One region of the Priestia sp. D51 genome, then DNA from elsewhere that is predicted to be linked to it. Evidence: riboswitches for the same ligand, from Rfam matches in the RefSeq annotation. Region 1 holds a riboswitch; each other region holds the start of a gene.
The links. A riboswitch is a leader RNA that binds a small molecule or an ion and turns the genes downstream of it on or off. The one in region 1 is predicted to bind cobalamin.

Region 1 (5,426 bases):
CAATCAGGCATTAAACAGCTGTTTCATAAAAAGTTTCGTTTAGCATTAATTATCGGTGTCGGAATGGCAACTTTTCAGCAAATTCAAGGCTCAAACTCGATTGTTTATTATGCAACAAGCATTGCCCGTCAAGTTGGTTTAGCGCCGCAGGTAGCTGCTGGTTTTACGGTTATTGTTGGGGTAATCTTCGTTGTGACAACACTTATTTTTCTGCAGTTTGTTGATAAATTTAATCGCCGTACTATTCTTACGGTTGGCGGAGCGGGAATGGCTCTTTCCTTTTTTACCCCGGCTATTCTTGGAGCAGTAGGCGTTAATGAATCCGTCGTGAACTGGGTTACGTTAATTGCACTTTGCTGCTTTATCCTGTGCTATGCGTTTTCTTGGGCGCCGCTTACGTGGATCATTGTAGGAGAAATTTTCCCGCTTTCTGTACGCGGAATCGGTGCTGGTATTTCATCTGCCTTTAACTGGACAGGATCGCTTGCAGTAGGGCTTGTGTTTCCTATTTTAGCCGATCAGTTTAGCTTAGGTGTGATCTTTTCAACGTTTGGGATCATTTGTATTCTCGGATTATTCTTCATACGCTTTGTAGTTGTCGAAACTAAAGGGCGCAGCCTAGAGCAAATTGAAACAGACATGGCAGCTCGTTCTGAAAGAAATTCGTTAAGTCCAGTTGAGCGTAATAAATATGTTTAATTGTCGTAAATGTTTCAAATGTAAGGTGCTGAGATAAAAATATTTTAGCCGAAGTGAAAAACGAACCACTAATCAAAGTGTTTGATTAGTGGTTCGTTTTTTATGGTGAACGCAGGTTTCAGCTGTTTCATTTCTTCTAGCAGTTGATTGGAGAGCAAGGCGAAGACTCCTGCGGGGCAACAAGCGGTTCAGCTCATGTCGGCCTTTGCTCGTCTTTGGATTATGCTCCAGCTCTTATTAATAGATACTGAGATTCTAGCTTTTATGTTGTCCTATCCGTGCTTAACAAAATGAAAGAATAGATAGGCTATGGAAACTCATTTAAATGTGCGTTCTTCTTACAAGAAGATAGTGACCTTCATCAGCAAATTTCCATATAAATAAGTAAGCTTGTTTACTTTTAACCAATTTTATTTAGTAATAGGAGGATTAACTAGTTGATGAATTTGACGCTTCATGAACGTTCTGAAAAGTTATTAAAGCAAAGAATTAAACAATTAAATCCGAGAGATCCATTCAACTTTGTTTTTATGGGCGACAGCAGAGGTGACGGACCAAACGATAATTGTTACACGATGAGCGGTGAATTTGAGCTTGTGTTAAAAAAGGCGGTGGAATTGAATCCGCTGTTTATTATTCATGGGGGAGACACCGTGTATACAGGAGAAAAGAGGTATTTGGAGCACTTTGTTAAGGTTGTCGAAAAAATAGCACCAAACATTCCCGTGTTTGTATGCGTAGGGAATCATGATGAATTAAACCTTGAAGAAAGCAACCTCGAAAACTTCAGAGCCACTATCGGAAAAGTGCACTGGGTCATTGATATTCCTGTCTTTAACTTCCGGTGCATCGCATTAAATAATATCATCAGTCCCAAGAATAAAATATATGGATTTACAGATAGAGAGCTGAATTATTTAGAGCAGCAGCTAGAGGATGCTCCTCGTAATACCGTTGTAGCCATGCATGCGCAGCCAAATATTGGCCGATGGTCAGACCTGGGAGGTTTTCCTGTAACGACTCCTCAAAGTCAAGAATTTTTTGATTTAATTCAAGAACATCGCGTGAAAAAAGTGTTAGTCAGCCACGTGCATGCGTATGACGAGCAGTTTATTAGAAAAAACAGAAACGGGTCGTTTACGCTTGGAAGAGGTACTGATTTTGTATTATCAGGAGGCGCGGGTGCTCCCCTTGACTTTGAACCGCCTTTAATTTTAAATAATTATAATTTTACGGAGTTTTTTGTTAGCCGGTACGACATTTTAGGACCTCTTCTTTGGAAGGATTTTGGACGACCTCGAAGAAGTTGTTTGTAAAAACAAGAAAGTAGAAAGCAAGGTTCAAAAAAAGAGGCTGGGAAAAAAGGGTTTTAGGCGAAATGAAAAATGAACCATTGATCAAGATGCTTGATTAGTGGTTCATTTTTTTATTAGGGTAAACGTAGATTTCATGTGTATAGGTCTTTCTAGCAGGTGATTGGAGCACAAGACGAAGACTCCTGCGGGAAAAGCGGAACACGTGAGACCCCACAGGAGCTTATGCGACGAGGAGGCTCAGCGACCGCCCGCGGAAAGCGAAGTCTTGTACGGAAATCAACTGCGGTGTCACAAGCGATTCAGCTCATGTATCCCATTTGCCTTTAGATTGGATTCACTTGGTTATGTCTCAACCTCTTTTGGAAAACCGTACGAAACCTTGTAGCAGAAGGCCCAGTCAAGCGTTATAATAGATAGTGAATGATGATATATTCTCTATATTTGTCATATATTTGTATTACATATGTAATTGAAGAAAAATATTCACTTGATATACTGTTTAATGACTTAACTTTATCTTAACATTCACAGTGAAATGCGTGTTTATAGAGGCTTAAAACATACACAGCAAATGGAGGAGCTATCATGGCAAACGAAAAGATGCAAGAAGGACTCAATCGTTTTATTAAGGAAGATTTAAATGACCTTTTAGGTAGACTGTTCCCCCTAATGGACCGAGAATGTGCGGAAGAAAAGAGAATGCTTATCGAAACGGCGGTAGAGTACATCTATTCTTCAGGGTATCATCAAGGAGCAAAAGACTTGATCGAAACACATCGAAAAGATGATTACAAATTATTAAGGCAAAAATTAGCGTCAACGCCTCCTGAAAACTAATTTTTTTGAAATTTCTTTTGACAACATAAATGTAAGGTGTTAAGATGACTCTACATTCAAAATATTATAAACAATTAAAACTCTTATTGAGAGAGGCGGAGGGACTGGCCCTGTGAAGCCCGGCAACCATTTAACAATCTTGTTAAAAAGGTGCTACATCCTGCAAAGCGTACAGCTTTGAAAAATAAGAGAGGATTTCATAGATACTATGCCTCTCTATTCATAATAGAGAGGCTTTTTATTTTATGTAAAGGTGTTTTGAATGAACAATTTCATAGAAATGCATCAGGTGCTGTGTAACGAATGTACGCAGCTTAAAAGGGAAGACCGGTGAAAAGCCGGCGCGGTCCCGCCACTGTAATGGGGAGCAACTTATTAACCACTGTTTCATGTTGAAATGGGAAGGGATAGGAAGCGATGAACCTAAGTCAGGAGACCTGCCTGTTGTATGCACTTAAGCTCTACGGGATATAGAGAGGAGTGAGGAATACGTGTTGAGAAAAACAGGCTATCTCAACTTTAGTTAAGTATGCGTATCATCTCTCTTTTCATTTCGAAAAGAGAGATTTTTTAGTTTAGCGATAAAAAAATATACAGGGAGTGGAAAAAATGAGCAGTGTAAAAAGTTCAAATGTAGGTTATCCAAGAATTGGTGAAAAACGAGAATGGAAAAAAGCGCTTGAGCAGTTTTGGGCAGGAAAACTAGAGAAAGATATCTTTCTTCAGGAAATTGAAGCTCTTCGTCTAGGACATCTGAAAAAACAGCGTGACGCAGGAATTGAATTAATTCCAGTCGGCGATTTTAGCTTATACGATCACGTGTTAGATACAGCCGCTATGTTTGGTTTGGTGCCAAAGCGCTTTGAATATAGCGGAGGCCCGGTATCGCTTGAAACGTATTTTGACATCGCGCGAGGAACAAAAGGTGCGGTAGCTTCTACGATGACAAAATGGTTTAACACAAATTATCACTACATCGTACCCGAGCTTGAGGAATGTACGCCGGCACTTGTAGAAAATCGCCCGCTTCAATTTTACAAAGAAGCAAAACAAAAGCTGAATATCAAAGGCAAACCCGTTATTTTAGGTCCAGTAACATTTGTGAAGCTGTCAAAAGGATATAAAAAAAGTGAGTTTAAAAAAGTAGTTGAACAATTTGTTCCTCTGTATGCGACTATTTTAGCTGAGCTTCAGGCAGAAGGCGTGGAGTGGGTACAAATAGATGAGCCGGTTTTAGCTACAACGCTATCAAAAGAAGACCTGGCGCTCTATAAAAAAGTCTATGAAGCTTTGAAAAAAGCGGCACCGAATGTAAAAGTCATTTTGCAAACGTATTTTGACAGCGTTGATTACTACAAAGAAGTTGTGTCTCTTCCTGTTGAAGGAATTGGCTTAGACTTTGTACATGACCGAGGAGAAAATCTCACGGCGCTTAATAAATATGGGTTTCCGACTGATAAAGTGCTGGCAGCAGGAGTGATTGACGGACGAAACATTTGGCGTGAAAACTTGGACGAACAGCTTTTAACAATCAGTGAAATTGAAGAAGCTGTATCAAAAGACCGTTTGATTCTGCAGCCTTCATCAAGTTTATTACATGTTCCTGTCACGGTGAAAAGCGAAAAAACCATTGAGCCAATTCTAAAAAACGCGCTGTCTTTTGCAGATGAAAAGCTAAAGGAAATCACGCTTTTAACAAAAGCGGTGCAGCAAGGAAAAGAAGCAATTGAAAAAGAAATAAGTGTAAGCAAACAGGCGATTCAAGCATTAAATGGATCATCTTTTCGAAATCACCAAGACGTGCAAAAAGAGCTGAAGCAGCTGGACAGCTATAAAGCAGAGCGCCAAGCGCCGTTTGACGTACGTCAACGCGTTCAACAAGAAGCGTTTCAACTGCCGCTTCTTCCAACGACAACAATTGGAAGCTTTCCGCAAACAAAAGAAGTGAGAAAAGAGCGTCTAAAGTGGCGTAAAGGAGAATTAAGCGACAAAGCGTATGAAGCGTACATTAACGCTGAAATCAAAAAATGGATTGAAATTCAAGAAGACATCGGCTTAGATGTCCTTGTGCACGGAGAGTTTGAGCGTACGGACATGGTTGAATACTTCGGTGAAAAATTAGGAGGCTTTCAGTTTACGAAGTTTGGCTGGGTGCAATCATACGGTTCTCGCTGCGTCAAGCCGCCGCTTATTTACGGAGATGTCTCGTACGAGCAGGCGATGACGATCAAAGAAACGGTCTACGCACAGTCTCTAACCAATAAGCCTGTTAAAGGAATGCTGACGGGGCCGATTACGATCTTAAACTGGTCATTTGTGCGTGATGATATCCCGCGCTACGACGTGGCAAATCAAATTGCGCTTGCTCTTAGAAAAGAAGTGGAAGCACTTGAAAGTCAGGGCATCTCAATGATTCAAGTAGATGAACCGGCGCTGCGTGAAGGACTGCCGTTAAAACGAGAAAACTGGGAAAGCTACTTGAGCGCCGCGGTGTATGCGTTCAAATTAGCCACGGTATCGGTGCAAAACGAGACGCAAATTCACACGCATATGTGCTATTCGGAATTCGAAGAG
Region 2 (5,426 bases), on a different contig from region 1:
TTAAATAAGGAACGCTGCCGTAAGGAACGCGGATTAACTTACTGTCAACACCGGTTACTTTCTTAACTGTCGCTTGACACTCCTGCATTTCTTTTAACGCGGCGCCGTCTTCACTATACATGACATGAATATCATGAGAGACGCCGTGACAGCCGATGGCATGTCCTTCCTGTGCTACTTTTTTAGCAATTTCAGGGTGAGCGTCAATTTGATACTTTAACATAAAGAAAGTTGCTTTTACGTTATATTGACGCAAAGCATCTAAAATGTGAAGGGTATCAGGCGTTGGGCCATCGTCAAACGTAAGGTAAACAGGCTGTGTAAGAGCTTGATTTTGATCGTTCACGGTATTTCCTACATACATATTATGGTGAAGTGTATTAAGCAGCTTCTCAGGTTGTGCTGAAGATGCAGCTTCTTTCAGCGGCAATGCAGTAGATGCTAAGACTTGCTGAGATGCAGCGGATTCACTTCCTTTGGCTTCTGTAATAAAAAATAAAGAAGCGACGATCACTAACACTAAAGACAAAAATGCATAAAATCGTTTGTTTGGCTTAAATCGTTTGTTCGGTTTAAATCGCTGGTTCAATTTGAAAATCCTTTCTACTAAACTACTATTTACTACTATAGTACAAAAAATGGAATATTAATAGTAAAAATCGACATTTTTATGGAAAAAAATTAGATGATATGACCCGGTTTTAATCTTTTTTTGTCAAATGAAAAAGGAGAACGAGACAGCGATAAGGATTTGAAGAGTGAGTAGCTAGATTTTTCCTGGTTTTTATAGTATGCTTTTAGCGTGAATGATTGTTAGGAGGAATGTTAATATGTCAATGGCATATGAAGAATATATGCGTCAGTTAGTTAAACCAATGCGTCAAGAATTAACTCAAGCTGGTTATGAAGAATTAACAACAGAGGAAGCCGTAGTTGATTTTATGGAAAACGTAGAAGGAACAACTTTTGTTGTCGTTAATTCAGTTTGTGGATGCGCTGCTGGTTTAGCACGTCCTGCAGCAACGCAAGCGTACTTACAGTCTGAGCAAAAACCAGATCAAGTGGTAACTGTTTTTGCCGGTCAAGATAAGGAAGCAACAGCTAAAATGCGTGAATATTTTGGGGACATTGAGCCTTCATCACCGTCTATGGCACTTTTAAAAGGAAAAGAAGTTGTTCATTTTATTCCTCGACATGAAATTGAAGGTCAGCCGTTAGAAGTTATTTTTGAAAACATTTTAAATGGCTTTAAGCAGCACTGTTCATAAAATGTCCTGCTTTTGTCACATCTAGTATATAGATTTTTAAAGAAAAATCGCATATACTTTATAAGAAAAAGGATGTCTATCGGCATCCTTTTTCTTTATGTAAATAGCCAAACAGTGTAGGGGGAGTTATGAAAGTGATTGTTACGACTGCTGGTCGAACAAATGAACAGATGATTGTAAAAGCCAAACAAGTAGCCGCTGATTTAAGTATACCTTTTGTAACAAGAGAGAAGAAATCTGTTGCAGATCTTCAAAATCTTGAAGCGGCAGACGTGCTGGTTGTCGGTAAAAATAGAGTAGAGTTGCACGTCCAAAATGAAGAGGAACCTATTTTTTTTCATCCAAACTCCGCTATGTTTAGAGTGAAGAGATGGCTGCGGGGAGAACGTGATCCGTTTATTGAAGCTGCTGGTTTAGAAAAAGGAATGAGCATGCTTGACTGTACACTTGGTCTTGCATCGGATAGTATGATGGCGAGCGTAGCGGTAGGGAAAAGTGGGAAAGTTGTCGGACTAGAAGGCAACCGCTATGTAGCTTATTTAGTCAAACAAGGACTTTTAAATTGGGAAAGTGACGTACGAGAGTTGAATGATGCAATGAAGCGTATAAACGTGGTTCATCAAAATTTTGAATCGTTTTTGGCGTGTTGTGAAGATAATTCTTTTGATGTTGTCTACTTTGATCCGATGTTTCAAGAACAAATTGAGGAATCGAATGGAATTAATGGTATTAAAGCAATAGCACTGTATACCACGCTGACGCCAATGGCTATACAAGAAGCAAAAAGAGTAGCCAAACAAAAGGTCGTGCTAAAAGATCATTGGAAAAGCAGTCGTTTTAAAGAGCATGGATTTACTGTGCAAAAACGAAAAACATCAAAATTTCATTACGGGACAATTTATATACAAAAATAACCAAAAAAGTAAAATTAATTACGCTCATTGAAAAGACTTCCAAAACCTTTTAGGAATTAAAAAGTTTTGGAAGTTTTTTTTATGAATTTCATCTAAAGTTCATAAAAGTATGATATATTTTTGAACATAAAAATACTTTTGTGTTTAAGCATCCAGCAAAAAAGGAATATCTTGTATAGGTTTCCGCTCGGTGTGACAACCTCAAACAGAAGAAGGAAGGTGGTAACTGAAAAGTCGTCAAATGCCCGTAGACAGCATAAATGAATAAGCAAATATAGGTAAAAAATTAATAAGTATGTTACAATACCTAGTGAGTTATGATAATGAATTTTACAATATGAAAAGACCATATGGGAAAAGATGAGAAAGGAAAGATACGAATGCCTAGATGGATAAAAAGAATGCTAATTGTATTTATTACAGTATTTACATTTGGGCTTGTCACTCCACCAGAATATTTATACGTTGATGATGCAAAAGCGGACAAGCAACATAAAGCAGGGTATGTAAGAGAAACAACTCCTGTCACAGCTGTTATAGAAGATATTCATTTGCCATATGAAGAACCAAAATATGAAGACGTTTCATCATTTGTTACGTATGCAATGGAATCAGCTGAAAAACAGTCAGTGGAAAAATTCGGAACAAAAATTGGTCCTGTCATTGAAGATGAATTTCGTCAAGCAGTGTTACCTAAAATTGAAGAAGTGCTGACCGACATTGGCACTGAACGTGAACAGTCAATTCAGAATCTCGAGATAAGCGAGCACCCTGCTGCTGGCTACGGTGAAAAGATTTTCCATGTATATGACCGGGAAACCGGTCAGGACTTAATACGGTTTCATGTACGGCGTGAAAATCCTCCAAAAGATGGATACTGGTTTAATTTTCACTATCATGCGGCCGCAGATAATTTTCAAAAGCATTATGATTTAGGGAAAATTTATTGGAACCGAAACATGCCGCCTAAGTGGTTCAGCTGATAATAGACACAACATTCTACAATTTCGAAATGTTAGCTTTTTTAAGCTAGCATTTTTTTACGTCTAAAACCGTTATGGTCTAAATAAGCTGAAACATTAGCACAACGATAAAAAAATCGTTTATAATGAAGTCAGACTTCTTACTATAGAGTTGTAGGAAGGAACGAATAGACGCTGGAGGTAACACAATGAAACAATTTACGGAAGAAAAACAATTTCGCGAACAAATTAAGAATGAAACACTAAGCGTTGGGATTTTTACGACAACGTGGTGTCCTGATTGCAAACGTTTGGATATGTTTATTGATGAAATCGTTGACGAAAATACAGATAAAGCATGGTTTAAAATTGACAAGGATGAGTTTGAAGAACTTTCTGCTGAAAACAATGTAATGGGTATTCCCTCTCTTCTTGTATATAAAAACGGTGAAAAAATTGCGCACCTGCACAGTGCAAATGCTAAAACGCCTGAAGCGGTCCGTGAATTTTTAGCAACTCTTTAATTCCCTAAGCTGCGAGAGCATTCTCGCAGCTTTTTTTGTGAGAATGGCTATTTCCATTTTTCGATGAGTGGGGTATACTAGGACAAGTGAATAATCGTAAAGCAATAAGGTCTCAATTTAAAGATTGAGTGAAAAGGGAAGTCTGGTGAAAAACCAGCGCGGTCCCGCCACTGTAAGCGCTTTGTGCGTAAGTCAGGAGACCTGCCTTATTGTTAGCTGTGAAACCTTCGAGGAAGGGTGAAGCAGGGTAATGAACATACATATCAAGTATAGTGAACGGATTCTTTTCCTGCTTATCTTGACGTTACCTGCTTTGCTTTCAATTGAAAGTAAAGCTTTTTTGTTTTGAAGCTGCTGCCGAGCAGTATACATAGTCAAAGCGGAAAAAACGGGATAGCGCTGCTTTTTGCATGATCATTTGCTTTTTCTTTAACGTGGAGGTTTCGTATTCACAATGAACAATATATAGGGGGAGTATTTAGATGAAAAAATGGCTTTCGTATTCCATTATTGCGCTGTTAGTCATCGTACTTGCTGCATGCGGTGCAGGCAGCCAAAGCAACAGTGATAAAAAAACGAAGCAAGATACAGAACAAACGTCACAAGCTGCATTTCCAGTGAAGGTAAAAGACGCGCGTGATAAAGAAATTACGTTGAAAAAACAGCCTAAGAAAATTGTTTCATTAATGCCAAGTAATACGGAGATTGTATATGCCCTTGGCCTTGAGAAAGAATTAGTCGGTGTCACAAGCAACGATGATTATCCTAAAAGCGTAAAGAAAAAAGCGCAGGTGGGAGATATGAACGTTAATGCAGAAAAAGTTATTGCTTTAAATCCTGATTTAGTGCTGGCACACGCTTCAAGTATGGGCGTTTCAGATGAAGTATTTAAACAAATTGAAAGTGCGGGTATTCCGGTATTTGTTGTAAAAGATTCAACAACGTTTGATACGGTTTATGATTCTATTACGCAAATTGGTAAATTAACGGGTAAAACAAAAGAAGCTAATCAAACAATTAAAGACATGAAAGAAAAAGTAGCTTCAATTGAGAAAAAAGCAAAAACGATTTCAAAAGAAGATCGTAAAAAAGTATGGATAGAGGTATCGGGAGCTCCTGAGATTTATACAACAGGAAAAGGTACGTTCATGAACGAAATGCTTACTATGATCGGTGCTGATAACGTAGCGGCTAGTGAAAAGGGTTGGGTTAAGTTTTCTGAAGAGCAAGTTGTTAAGTTAAACCCTGACGTTATTATCGCAACGTATGATGCAGACAAAAATGAGATTATGAAGCGTCCCGCTTGGAGCAGCATGACTGCTGTAAAAGAGGGGAACATCGAAAAGGTTGATCAAAACAAAATCAACCGCTTAGGACCTCGTATTGTAGATGGCTTAGAGGACTTAGCAAAAGCAGTATACCCTGAGGTGTACAATAAATAAAAAGAGGGACCATATTCCAGTTCGAATTGAAAAGGGGATTGGTCCCTTTTCACATCTTAAAATTGAAGAACGGCCTGAGCTTTTAATCATGAAAACCGAGACTTCTTATAAAACATACAGCTCAGGCGTTTTAGGAACAGGCATCATGGAAACGGACACCTTTTACAATCGATTTGTTCATAAAGACTATTATTCAGATACTCCTTCTTTAGAGTATGAGCAATATTTGATGAAAGAAAATGTGCGCCATGAGCAAATCGTAGGGTTGATGACAGCGGTTTGGTTAAAAGAAAGAGCGGTTTACTGTTACGAAGGC
Region 3 (5,426 bases), 480 kb from region 1:
GGTTTACCAAAAGCAGTTATCGATACGGATGATTAATAAAAAACACGGCATGAATTCATGCCGTGTTTTTCGTTTGTATAGGGGTGTACTCTATTTATTTATCAAACAGCCACGTTTTTAAGATAGCAGCATACTCACGAAAGTAGGCTTGAAGTTTAATTGAATTTGGTGTCTTTGCACCTAAAGGATAAACGTCAAAACCTTGACGCTTGGCAATAATAGAGGCGCGAAATAAATGAAAATCACTGCTAACAAGCACGACTTTTTTGTGTTGAATATCAACTTTCTTTTTAGTGAAAGTGAAATTCTCAAAAGTAGAAGTTGACTGATCCTCTTTTATCATTCGATTCTTTTTAATTCCTTCTTTTCGTAGAAAACGATAGGCTGCTTCTGCTTCAGAAATTTCTTCATCGGATCCTTTTCCACCCGTTACGATAACTTTTGTTTGTTTATGAGTCTTTAAATAAGATAAAGCCGTTTTTGCTCGTTCTTTTAAACTAGGAGACATTTGATCTCCGTCTACTTTGGAACCTAAAATGAGCACATAATCTGCTTTTTGCGGAACAGGCTGATGAGCGGTTTGATACATACAAAAAGACATGATTGCTATGTAAAGAACAAGCAAACTAATAAAGATATAAATGATTTTTTTCTTCAACTACGAGCACCTTCCTAGCTATTTCATAAGATGTTTGGAAAATAATTGTTATTATAGCATACGAGACCCAAATAAGTATAAACACAGTAATATATAATAATAGAAGAAAATCGTTATTGTGAATGGTTATAAAATTCGTTACAATAAAGAATAAATGATTTTAAAAGTGCCTCTAAGGAGGATAATAGGGAAATCGGTGTAAATCCGGTGCAGCCCCCGCTACTGTAAATGTGGATGAACCTGCAAAGACCCACTAGTCAAACTAGGAAGGATGCAGAAGTAAAATGAAGCATAAGCCAGGAGACCTGCTTTTAAAAACCCCTTATTTTTCGGTGGGAGAAATAAGTCAAGACAATGTGTTAATGAGCGCATGACCAAACCTTGACTTTTACAGTTAAGGTTTTTTTATGTGATAGGGAGTGGAAAAAGTGAAAAAAGGAAAACCTCTTATGATTCAAGGAACGCACTCAGACGCTGGAAAAAGCATGATTGCTACAGCGTTTTGCCGTATTTTTAAAGAAGACGGCTATCAAACTGCACCGTTTAAATCGCAAAATATGGCGCTTAATTCATACATTACAATGGATGGAAAAGAAATTGGAAGAGCGCAAGGAATTCAAGCTGAAGCGGCTGGAGTAGAAGCAACAACCAATATGAATCCTATTTTAATTAAACCAACTCGTGATCATGAATCTCAAATTGTCGTTCATGGAAAGCCGCTTCGTAATATGTTTGCTTTTCAGTATCGGCAAGAATTTTTTAATGAAGGTTTGAACGTTATCACGGAGTCTTATAAAGAGCTTGCCAATCATTATGATCGAATTGTGATTGAAGGTGCTGGAAGTCCTGCTGAAGTGAATTTGAACGATCGGGAACTGGTAAATATGCGCGTAGCAAAGATAGCCCAAGCCCCTGTTGTGTTAGTAGGAGACATTGATAAAGGAGGGGTTTTTGCGAGTCTGGTGGGTACTCTTCAATTGCTTCCAGATGAACATAAACCTAGAGTAATTGGAGTGTTAATCAATAAATTCCGAGGAGACTTAGAGCTTTTAAAACCGGGGTTGAAGTGGTTTGAAGAATACACGGGAGTTCCGGTACTAGGAGTGATTCCTTATATGCACGACGTGGAAATTGACGCTGAAGATTCGCTATCACTCAGAAATTACTCAACGCTTGTGAATCCGTTAAAAGAAATCGATATTGCGGTTATCTCGTATCCTCGCATCTCAAATTTTACAGACATTGATCCTCTAAGCTTAGAAGAAGACTGTCATGTGAGACTTGTAACCAAGCCATCACAACTAGGTACGCCTGATTTAATTGTTTTACCAGGAAGCAAAAATACGATTGAAGATGCGCAGTTTTTACAAGAAAGCGGCCTGGCTCTAGCCATTAATCAAGTCTTGAACGCAACGAACGCTCACGTTATTGGCATCTGCGGGGGATATCAAATGTTAGGCGAGACAATTACGGACCCCGATGCAGTAGAGTCCCGGATTGAATCTATTAAAGGGCTGGGTTTGCTTCCAGTGGAAACCGTTATGACAACCAGCAAAAAAACAGAAAGAGTTTCTGGATATGTTCAGTTAGAGAGTGAGAAGGTTTCGATTGAAGGCTATGAAATTCATATGGGAAAGACGGTTTCTAAAAGCATAACGGAAGCCTTTGCGGTGGTAGATGATCAAAAAGAAGGAACGGTTAAAGACAACATCATTGGCACGTATGTTCATGATGTGTTTCATAACGATGCTTTGCGCAGAGCTTTGCTTAATCAAATTCGTAAACATAAAAAATTGCCGCCTATTACGGATACATTCAACAGTCGCCTGCAAAAAGAGGAGTCTTTTTCAAAAGCAGCAGCATATGTGAGAGAAGCTGTAGATATGGAAAAGCTGTATCATTTAATAGACAACTATAAAAGCCCGGAGCAAGCACAAAAAGTGTAGCTTGTAGAGGTTTTCGCTTGTTTTTTCACCGAGAACTTTAGTACGCTATTCTACGTTGCCTAGTTCAACAGTCTAGCACTCGTAACAAATAAAAGATGATTGTTTCCAATACTATGTAGGATGGAAACATGGTTTATGGACAGGAAAATGAATGGTTAATGTAATGTAAAACATCACGCCTCGTTTCCTAGAGGAGCTGAAAGTATTGATTTTTAAACGTATTTTTTTAAACAAAGCATCTATTTTATACATAGTCAGTTTATTTATTGTATGTACTTCGGTGATTATGGGAGTATTTATTGGTACAGTTTCGTTAACCGTAGGAGATACAATCAAAATTATTATTGGCCACCTTACCGGACTATCCTTATATCACGGTCCGGAAAACATGGATTTAATCATTTGGCAAATTCGTTTTCCAAGAGTACTGGTGGCATTTTTAGTAGGAGCTTCGCTTTCAATAGCAGGAGCTGCCTTTCAAGGGCTATTAAGAAACTCTCTTGCAGATCCTTACACGATCGGAGTTTCCTCAGGTGCAACCCTTGGCTCTGTCATGGCAATTTATTTTCACTGGAGTATTTTTGGTTTGTCTATCTTCACGCTGCCTGTAGTCGGCATCGTATCTGGTTTTATTACTCTTCTTTTAGTTTTTGGTATTACGAAACTCGCAAGCGGCAATTTGGCCAATGAAACTATCATCTTAGCGGGGATTATTTTATCATCCTTTATGAGCGCGCTTATTTCATTAATTGTAGCTCTTTCTCCTGAAGAAGATGTAAGGCAGGTTTTATATTGGCTAATGGGAAGCGTATCAATGAGAGGATGGTCGCATATTCAAATTTTAGGGCCGTTCTTTTTAGTCGGTACGATTATGCTGCTGTTACATGTGAAAGAGCTGAACGGCTTAGCATTTGGCGATCAATCCGCTCAATTTATGGGGATAGACGTAAAGAAGAAAAAAAGAATGATTTTAATAGGTGCATCCGTATTAACCGGGGCTGCGGTATCAGTATCTGGGGCAATTGGATTTGTTGGCTTAGTTATTCCCCACGTAGTGCGTCTCGTAGCGGGAGCTAATCATAAGCATGTACTGCCGCTTTCTATTTTAATCGGAGGAAGTTATTTGGTTTTAGCCGATTTATTAGCAAGAACGATATTAGAACCTCGTGAACTGCCGATTGGAGTCGTAACCGCCTTAATTGGTTCGCCAATTTTTACGCTGCTGCTTGTAAAAGAACGTATGCGGAAAAGAGGAATATCATGATTGAACTATATAATGTGACGGGAGGATACGATAAACAGAAACCGACCGTTCGTGACATCACGTTCACCGTAGACAAAGGTTCTTTTGTTGCTTTACTAGGACCAAATGGAAGCGGAAAAACAACGCTTATTCGCTTAATTATGAATGTATTAACCACTCAATCAGGAGAAGTAAAGGTAGAAGGGAAGTCAGTGAAGGCTTATTCACCAAAACAACTGGCGCAAAAAGTTGCAGTCATGACGCAAGAAAATCAAATTGGATTAGAATTTACGGTTCAAGAAATTGTTTCACTGGGACGTTATCCTTATCAGGCAAAAGGTTTGTTTAGCACTGTATCAGCACAGGATGAAGAAGTGGTAGAAAGCGTGATGAAATTAACAAACGTCTGGCACTATCGAAATCATACCTTTCAATCGCTGAGCGGTGGAGAAAAACAGCGGGTTTTACTTGCTAAAGCACTGGCGCAAGAACCTGACTACTTACTTCTTGATGAACCAACGAATCACTTAGATGTAAAACATACGATGGAACTGCTTCAGCTGTTAAAAACGTTACAGCAGGAAATGAGCTTGACGGTTCTGGCCATTTTGCATGATCTCAACATTGCCTCGCTGTTTGCAGATAATGCCGTATTATTGAAAGATGGAAGAGTAGAAGAAACAGGGATGGATGCCATTTTTCAGGATGCAGCTACGTTAAAAAGAGTATATGGCGTTGATTTGCATGTATTTCACCATCCCGCTGTGAACAAGCGGCAAATTGCTTTTGTGCCGCCGTATCAATATCCAGAGACGGACTTCCATGAGTTGTATCAGTTGCAAAAGGAACCGGGCAAGCTATGTTTATCCTTTGCTCGTCCTTTGAGAACTCTTTCACTGGGTTCCAATGAAACAGGTCTAGACTGGTGTCAAGAAATTGTTCAACAGCAAAGCAGTTCTAACACGGCGTGGAAATCTGCGTCTTTATCTAGTCATGAAGTTCGCTTAAAAGACGATAAAGGTTACTCGTGGCTGACTGTACTGACACATGGACAAAAAGAGAATGAAATGAATATTGTTCTACTAACAAATACACCGCTTTCGGACGCGAACTTACTTCATGCTGCGATGAAGGTAATTGAATACCGGGCTTTCTTAGGAAAAACAGGCCGTATTGTTGTAGCATCATCTCATCATAAAGAAGAAAATCAAGAAGAAATTTCAGCGTTCTTAATGGAACGCCTACAGAAAGAATTACAACTATTTATGGAAACAAAAATGACCGACAATTGCTTTAAATAAGCAGTAGCGGTCATTTTTTATTCTTCGGAGTGATCAGGCTTTTCTGTTTCACCTCCTGAACTCATCGTTGTCTCAGTTGTATGTTCATCAATCTTTTTTTCTTTTAGCTTAACAGAGAATAAGTCTTTGACTTCTTCATCCACTTGATCAGAGTCAGCGCTGTAAGTTGTACCAATGTTTAAGTGGCCGGTCAAATCTTTAATTCCTAGCTGGCCAAAATTATTACTAAGGTCAATTTTGTCTAACAATACTTTTTCCACCATAATTTTTTCAACAAC
Region 4 (5,426 bases), 840 kb from region 1:
TTTTCACTTCGCCTTCTAATCCTTCTTCAGCACGTTCTTTTAAAATTGTCTGCAGTTTTGGATGAAAACCGAAATAGCCGGCTAGCTTAAACTCAATGTTTTCATGCTGCATTTTATACTGTTTCACCATTTCTTCCAAACGCTTAATTAGTACTCCTGTAAATAAGAAATACGGGAGAATAACCACTTTTTTAGCGCCCAGTTTTAAACATCGTTCCACTCCTTCATCAATCAATGGAGCGGTCACGCCCATAAAAGAAGTTTCGACGATTTTGTAGTTTGTTTTTTCCCAAAGGAGGCGCGTAATTTTATATAAATCACTGTTTGCATCAGGATCGCTTCCTCCTCGCCCTAAGACAATAACAGCCGTGTCTTCAGCTGGAGTTTCTAAATTTTCTCCTGATTCTTGTAATCTCGTTTTTAAAATTTCAAGGGCTTCTTCATGAACGCCAATGGGACGTCCGTACACGAAGTTTACGTGTGGATATTTTTCCTTAGCTTCATCTATAGCCGCCGGAATATGTATTTTTGAGTGGCCAGCTGGCAAGAGCATAATTGGAACTACAACTACATCTGTCGCTCCTTTTGCCACACATGTATCAATGCCTTGACTTACATTCGGACGTTCAAACTCTAGAAAACACGTTTCTACTAAAATAGATGGGTCCCAATCATGCTTCATAGTCGAGATAAACTCGCGAATTTGATCGTTCCCTTCAGGATCTCTACTTCCATGACCGACAAATAAAACTGATTTCATATAATGCCCTCCCATTTTTAATCTCCACACGGAGCTGGTTCTACTTTTATTTTTGGTGTTATATCTTGATAGTCGAATCCATAAACATTCTTCACACGCTTAAAGAATTTATGAAACCGCTCATTTGGATGACCTTTTTCTTTATATTCATGGACAATGTTCTCCACTATTTCAACAATGTCATCGGGCGCTATGCCTTCCGCCACAATTTGACCTGAATGGGCGTTTCGTCCAACCGTTTTAGCCCCTAAAAATAAGTCAAACGCACCTTTTCTGTAGACAATGCCGATATCTTCTTGAACAGCACCGTAACAGGCCATACCGCATCCATTAATACCAAGCTTCAGCTCTTTTGGCATGTCCATTCCACCGAGACGCTTTTGTAATTGTTCCGTATGCGGGATGGCGTCACTTTTTTCTCCATCACAAAAATCACACGCTTTAATTGTAAACACGTCTCCGACTGGAGATAGTAAAAAGGAAGCTGATTGGAGCTTTTTAATAATCACATCTGGCTGAGCCGTTGGAATTTGCAGTTTGATTTGATGGTCAGGCGTATACTCCATCGTACCTTTTTCACCAACAACTTCTGCTAGTGTTGTCATTTGAACGGGCGTAAACTTCTTATTCGCAAGCCCTGGACTAACTGCCACTTCAAAAATAGACTCAATTGGCTGGTGTACGACCGGTGAAGTAGTTTCACCTAAAATTGCTTGAAGCGCTTCTTCTGCCAGAGCTCGTGAAGCTACTTTTTCTTCTTTTGTATTCTGAACATCTTCAATAGCTGAAGCCGTTTGCTTTACAGTCTCCTCTTGATCAAGAGCCCATGGTTCTGCTTCTTTTCGAAGCCGCTGATGCGGTCTTAGCGGCTGCTCTGTTTGGTTGAGGGTATATTTCCGCTGATACCCGCGCGGTGTAATCATTAAGTCATCGTAAAAGAACGTAGATGAATTTCCGACAACAACGGTAGTCAGCATGCCTATTTCATGATTTAACATGTCTTTTAAATTGGTCATTACCACTTCTTCACGGTCACGATAAGCGCTTTTCACAAGACCAACAGGCGTATCGGGGGAACGGTATTTTAATAAAATCCTTTGCGCTTCCACAATTTGTCTTGTGCGTCTTCCGCTTTTCGGATTATAAAAAGCTACTACAAAATCCGCTTGTGCAGCTGCTTCGATTCGTTTTTCGATTAACTCCCAAGGCGTAAGGTGGTCACTTAAACTAATCGTACAGGCATCATGCATCACGGGCGCCCCAAGGAGGGATGCGCATGAATTAATAGCCGAAATGCCAGGAATCACTTCCAGCTCTACGCCCGTTTCTTTTTTCCATCCTTTTTCAATCAACACTTCATACACAAGGCCGGCCATTCCGTATACTCCTGCATCTCCGCTTGAAATGACCGCCACGGTTTTTCCCGCTTCAGCTTGCTTTACGGCTTCTTGTGCACGGCTTACTTCTTCGGTCATTCCTGTACTAATAATTTGCTGATTCGTTAATAGTCCCTGAATTAATTCCACATAGGTTTTATAACCAATGATCATATCACTTTCTTGAATGGCTTCTCTTGCTCGCTGTGTAATATGTTCAAAGCTTCCTGGGCCGAATCCAATAACTAACAGTTTACCTTTCATGCTAGCTCCTCCTTTATGCGTTACTTTTTACTTTGTCAATTCCTTCTATGGAGTCACTCTTTTCCGGAGAAACAAAACCGTTTTGATCATATTCATAAATAAGTGATTCCTTTATACTGCAGCCTCCTGCTAAATGTTCTTCAACAATTCGATGAGCTACGTTTTCAGTGACCTGCTTGTACCAATCTCCTGAAGGGTACACGATAGCTACAGGAGCATCTTTGCATCTTCCGTTACAGCGCGTACGGGTTGTGTGAACCGCTTCATCTAGATTCAGTTCAGTCACTTTATTTCGAATAGCTTGCGTGGCTTCTTCTCCACCTTTTCTCATACAGCTGCTTCCATTACAAATCAATACGTGATGTTTTGTTCCATTTAAGTTCCACGTCGTCACACTTATTCGCTCCTTTACTAAAAAAACGCCTCTATCAATGATAGAGGCGCAGAAAAATTCAAACTAAGTTTTTGCACTTCCACCTATATCCCGTAGGGTAAGCTTCGCATTAGAAAAAGGCTGGTTTCCTGACTTCGATTCATCACTTGATTGCGCCTTCCCGAATACAGTGGCATATGCAATCAGCTCCTCTTCACAGTGGCGGGTACCGCGCTGGCTTCACACCAGACTTCCCATTTAACGCAATGTGAACATTGCGCACCTTTTTTGCACGATATGTAGTTTTGTGCTACGAGAAAAACCCGCTTCGCTAATATGCGAGCGGGTAAAACGTCAGAATAAAAGTGTACACGAATGCCACTTTAAGCCAACGTTTCCCTTCCCGCTCCCCGGAGAAATAGAAACTTCACAATAAAGACAGGTCTCCTGACTTGTGTATCATTCTACTTGAGAACCTTCCCGTGATTTTTCCACAGTGGTTATACTCGTTCGTCCACACTTACAGTTGCGGGGGCAGTACTGGTCTTTCACCAGTTTCCCTATTAAGCCTTCTTGGCATCTTCACTGTTGCTGTTTGATATATATGAACCTTTTAAACTATCAGAATAATAGAAGTAACTACCATATCATAGCGTACATTTTTTTTTATTTCAACTCTATTCTTTTCGTAAGATACAAGAAGCTATAAAAAAACAAGAGCATAAAGTCAGCTCTTGTTTTTTCATTATATAGCTACTAATGTTAAATGAGGATCATTATAATACACGACTTCTGAAAGAACTTTACAGCCATTTGTTTTGGCAAAAGCTTCTCTCGCCTGCGTTTCAGTTTCAAATTCAAACATTTTCATTTCTTTTCCAGCATATACCGTCAGTACCCACATGAAAAGATTCGCCTCCGATTATTGTAGTGATCGCTATATCCACATTATGACGAAACCATATCCTTTTGAAAACCCATTCTACAAAACTTGTCACAAGAAACTTTTAAAAATTTAAAAACATTTTAACTTCTGTAAATGAACAAAATGTACAAAAGGTTTAAGCCGTATTATACCTCTTTAAAAAAGGTGCTTTTTTTACCAACTGTTGCTTCACCAGTAAAAAAATATATAGTATTTATTAAAAAAAGAAGCCGGACAGCCCGCTTCTTTTTTAGGAAAGGAAAGTACAGACATCACTGTCCCGTCCTGCTCTTTGTTTTGCATAAAAATACACTAATTAAATATTCCTTTCTTAAAGCAGAACCATGTTCGATTGCACATAGTGGTAAAGAAGCTTGTACGTATGGTTCAATGAATCTTGATGCGTTCTCTCAAACGCATGAGAAGAATCAATTCCTGGACCAATTAAGCCGTGTACGATGTCATGCCCGGCACGAATAGCAGCAGAAGCATCTGATCCGTAAAACGGATAAATATCTAATTTGTACTGAATATCATGCTGCTTAGCTAGCTCCACCAAATGCTTTCTCAAACCGTAATGATATGGGCCGCTTGAATCTTTTACACAAATAGACACGGTGTATTCATCAGTAGATTGTCCATCTCCCATGGCACCCATATCAACCGCTAAGTATTCTACCGTTTGAGGCGTAATATTCGAATTTCCTCCGTATCCAATTTCTTCATTATTTGAAATAAGAAAGTGCGTAGTGTATGGCAGTTCGATCTGCTCTTCTTGAATTGTTTTCATGAGCTGAAGCAATAAAGCTACGCTTGCTTTATCATCGAGATGACGAGATTTAATAAAACCGCTTTTTGTTATTTCTACACGAGGATCAAACGAAACAAAGTCGCCGACTTCAATTCCAAGACTGCGAACATCTTCTGCGCTATGTACTTTTTCATCCAATCGAATTTCTATATTATCTTGATTTCGCTCAGCTTTACCTGCATCTTTATACACATGAACAGATGTTTGATGCATAAGGATGGTCCCTGTAAATACTTCTCCTGCTGACGTTTCGATTTCACAATATTCTCCTTCGATGGAATTGTAGCGGAACCCTCCAATCAAGTCGATTTTCAGACGTCCACTCGGTTTGATTTCTTTTACCATAGCACCTAATGTATCGACATGAGCCGTCAGCATGCGGTGATGATCCGTATCTTTACCGGGAATAGTAGCGACTAAGCCTCCTTTTCGATTGCGATACGTTTGAATATTTAGCTCTTTTACATAGTCTTCGACAAATGAAATCACCTTTTCTGTATTTCCAGAAGGACTGGGAATCGAAACAAGCTTTTTAATTAACTGAACAGTTTCCGTCATTATGACACTTCCTTTGTCTCTCATTTCTTTTATTTTACCATATGTTTCAAAAAAGATAACAGGCAGCTCCAAACAAAAAAGCCAGGCAGCTGCCCGGCTTTTTTATTTTAAGCTATGTTTGATTTCTTTAATTCATTTGTGTAATTTAATGATTTTTGCTTATCAAATTCGCCTTCAGACTTGGACATTACAATTGCAGCTAAAGCATTTCCTACTACGTTAACTGTGGTACGCATCATATCAAGAATGCGGTCAATTCCTGCAATAAATGCCATGCCTTCAAGAGGGAAGCCCATAGATTCAAGCGTAGCAAGTACAACTACAAACGATGCCCCTGGTACACCAGCCATCCCTTTTGA

Region 2: it holds a riboswitch for cobalamin, as region 1 does, so the genes downstream of both, ACNHOZ_RS18870 (ABC transporter substrate-binding protein) here and metE (5-methyltetrahydropteroyltriglutamate--homocysteine S-methyltransferase) in region 1, are expected to answer to the same signal.
Region 3: it holds a riboswitch for cobalamin, as region 1 does, so the genes downstream of both, ACNHOZ_RS09075 (cobyric acid synthase) here and metE (5-methyltetrahydropteroyltriglutamate--homocysteine S-methyltransferase) in region 1, are expected to answer to the same signal.
Region 4: it holds a riboswitch for cobalamin, as region 1 does, so the genes downstream of both, ACNHOZ_RS07305 ((2Fe-2S) ferredoxin domain-containing protein) here and metE (5-methyltetrahydropteroyltriglutamate--homocysteine S-methyltransferase) in region 1, are expected to answer to the same signal.

Annotation. Positions count from the first base shown of each region.
Region 1 covers NZ_JBLTIR010000002.1:957,842-963,267, reverse strand. The annotation lists gene ACNHOZ_RS11930 (sugar porter family MFS transporter) at 1-699, shown strand, start outside; gene ACNHOZ_RS11925 (metallophosphoesterase family protein) at 1,140-2,015, shown strand; gene ACNHOZ_RS11920 (hypothetical protein) at 2,172-2,342, shown strand; gene ACNHOZ_RS11915 (hypothetical protein) at 2,601-2,852, shown strand; SAM riboswitch class I at 2,933-3,043, shown strand; cobalamin riboswitch at 3,123-3,311, shown strand; gene metE (5-methyltetrahydropteroyltriglutamate--homocysteine S-methyltransferase) at 3,462-5,426, shown strand, end outside.
Region 2 covers NZ_JBLTIR010000004.1:413,939-419,364, reverse strand. The annotation lists gene ACNHOZ_RS18895 (polysaccharide deacetylase family protein) at 1-589, opposite strand, end outside; gene ACNHOZ_RS18890 (BrxA/BrxB family bacilliredoxin) at 831-1,268, shown strand; gene ACNHOZ_RS18885 (class I SAM-dependent methyltransferase) at 1,397-2,182, shown strand; gene ACNHOZ_RS18880 (YpjP family protein) at 2,563-3,165, shown strand; gene ACNHOZ_RS18875 (thioredoxin family protein) at 3,354-3,668, shown strand; cobalamin riboswitch at 3,759-3,891, shown strand; gene ACNHOZ_RS18870 (ABC transporter substrate-binding protein) at 4,151-5,110, shown strand; gene ACNHOZ_RS18865 (adenosylcobinamide amidohydrolase) at 5,199-5,426, shown strand, end outside.
Region 3 covers NZ_JBLTIR010000002.1:480,917-486,342, reverse strand. The annotation lists gene ACNHOZ_RS09085 (APC family permease) at 1-36, shown strand, start outside; gene ACNHOZ_RS09080 (YdcF family protein) at 95-658, opposite strand; cobalamin riboswitch at 806-985, shown strand; gene ACNHOZ_RS09075 (cobyric acid synthase) at 1,078-2,604, shown strand; gene ACNHOZ_RS09070 (FecCD family ABC transporter permease) at 2,810-3,868, shown strand; gene ACNHOZ_RS09065 (ABC transporter ATP-binding protein) at 3,865-5,148, shown strand; gene ACNHOZ_RS09060 (hypothetical protein) at 5,166-5,426, opposite strand, start outside.
Region 4 covers NZ_JBLTIR010000002.1:121,263-126,688, forward strand. The annotation lists gene ACNHOZ_RS07295 (sirohydrochlorin chelatase) at 1-760, opposite strand, end outside; gene cobJ (precorrin-3B C(17)-methyltransferase) at 778-2,400, opposite strand; gene ACNHOZ_RS07305 ((2Fe-2S) ferredoxin domain-containing protein) at 2,414-2,794, opposite strand; cobalamin riboswitch at 2,896-3,075, opposite strand; cobalamin riboswitch at 3,194-3,372, opposite strand; gene ACNHOZ_RS07310 (hypothetical protein) at 3,519-3,677, opposite strand; gene ACNHOZ_RS07315 (M42 family metallopeptidase) at 4,030-5,067, opposite strand; gene ACNHOZ_RS07320 (cation:dicarboxylate symporter family transporter) at 5,175-5,426, opposite strand, start outside.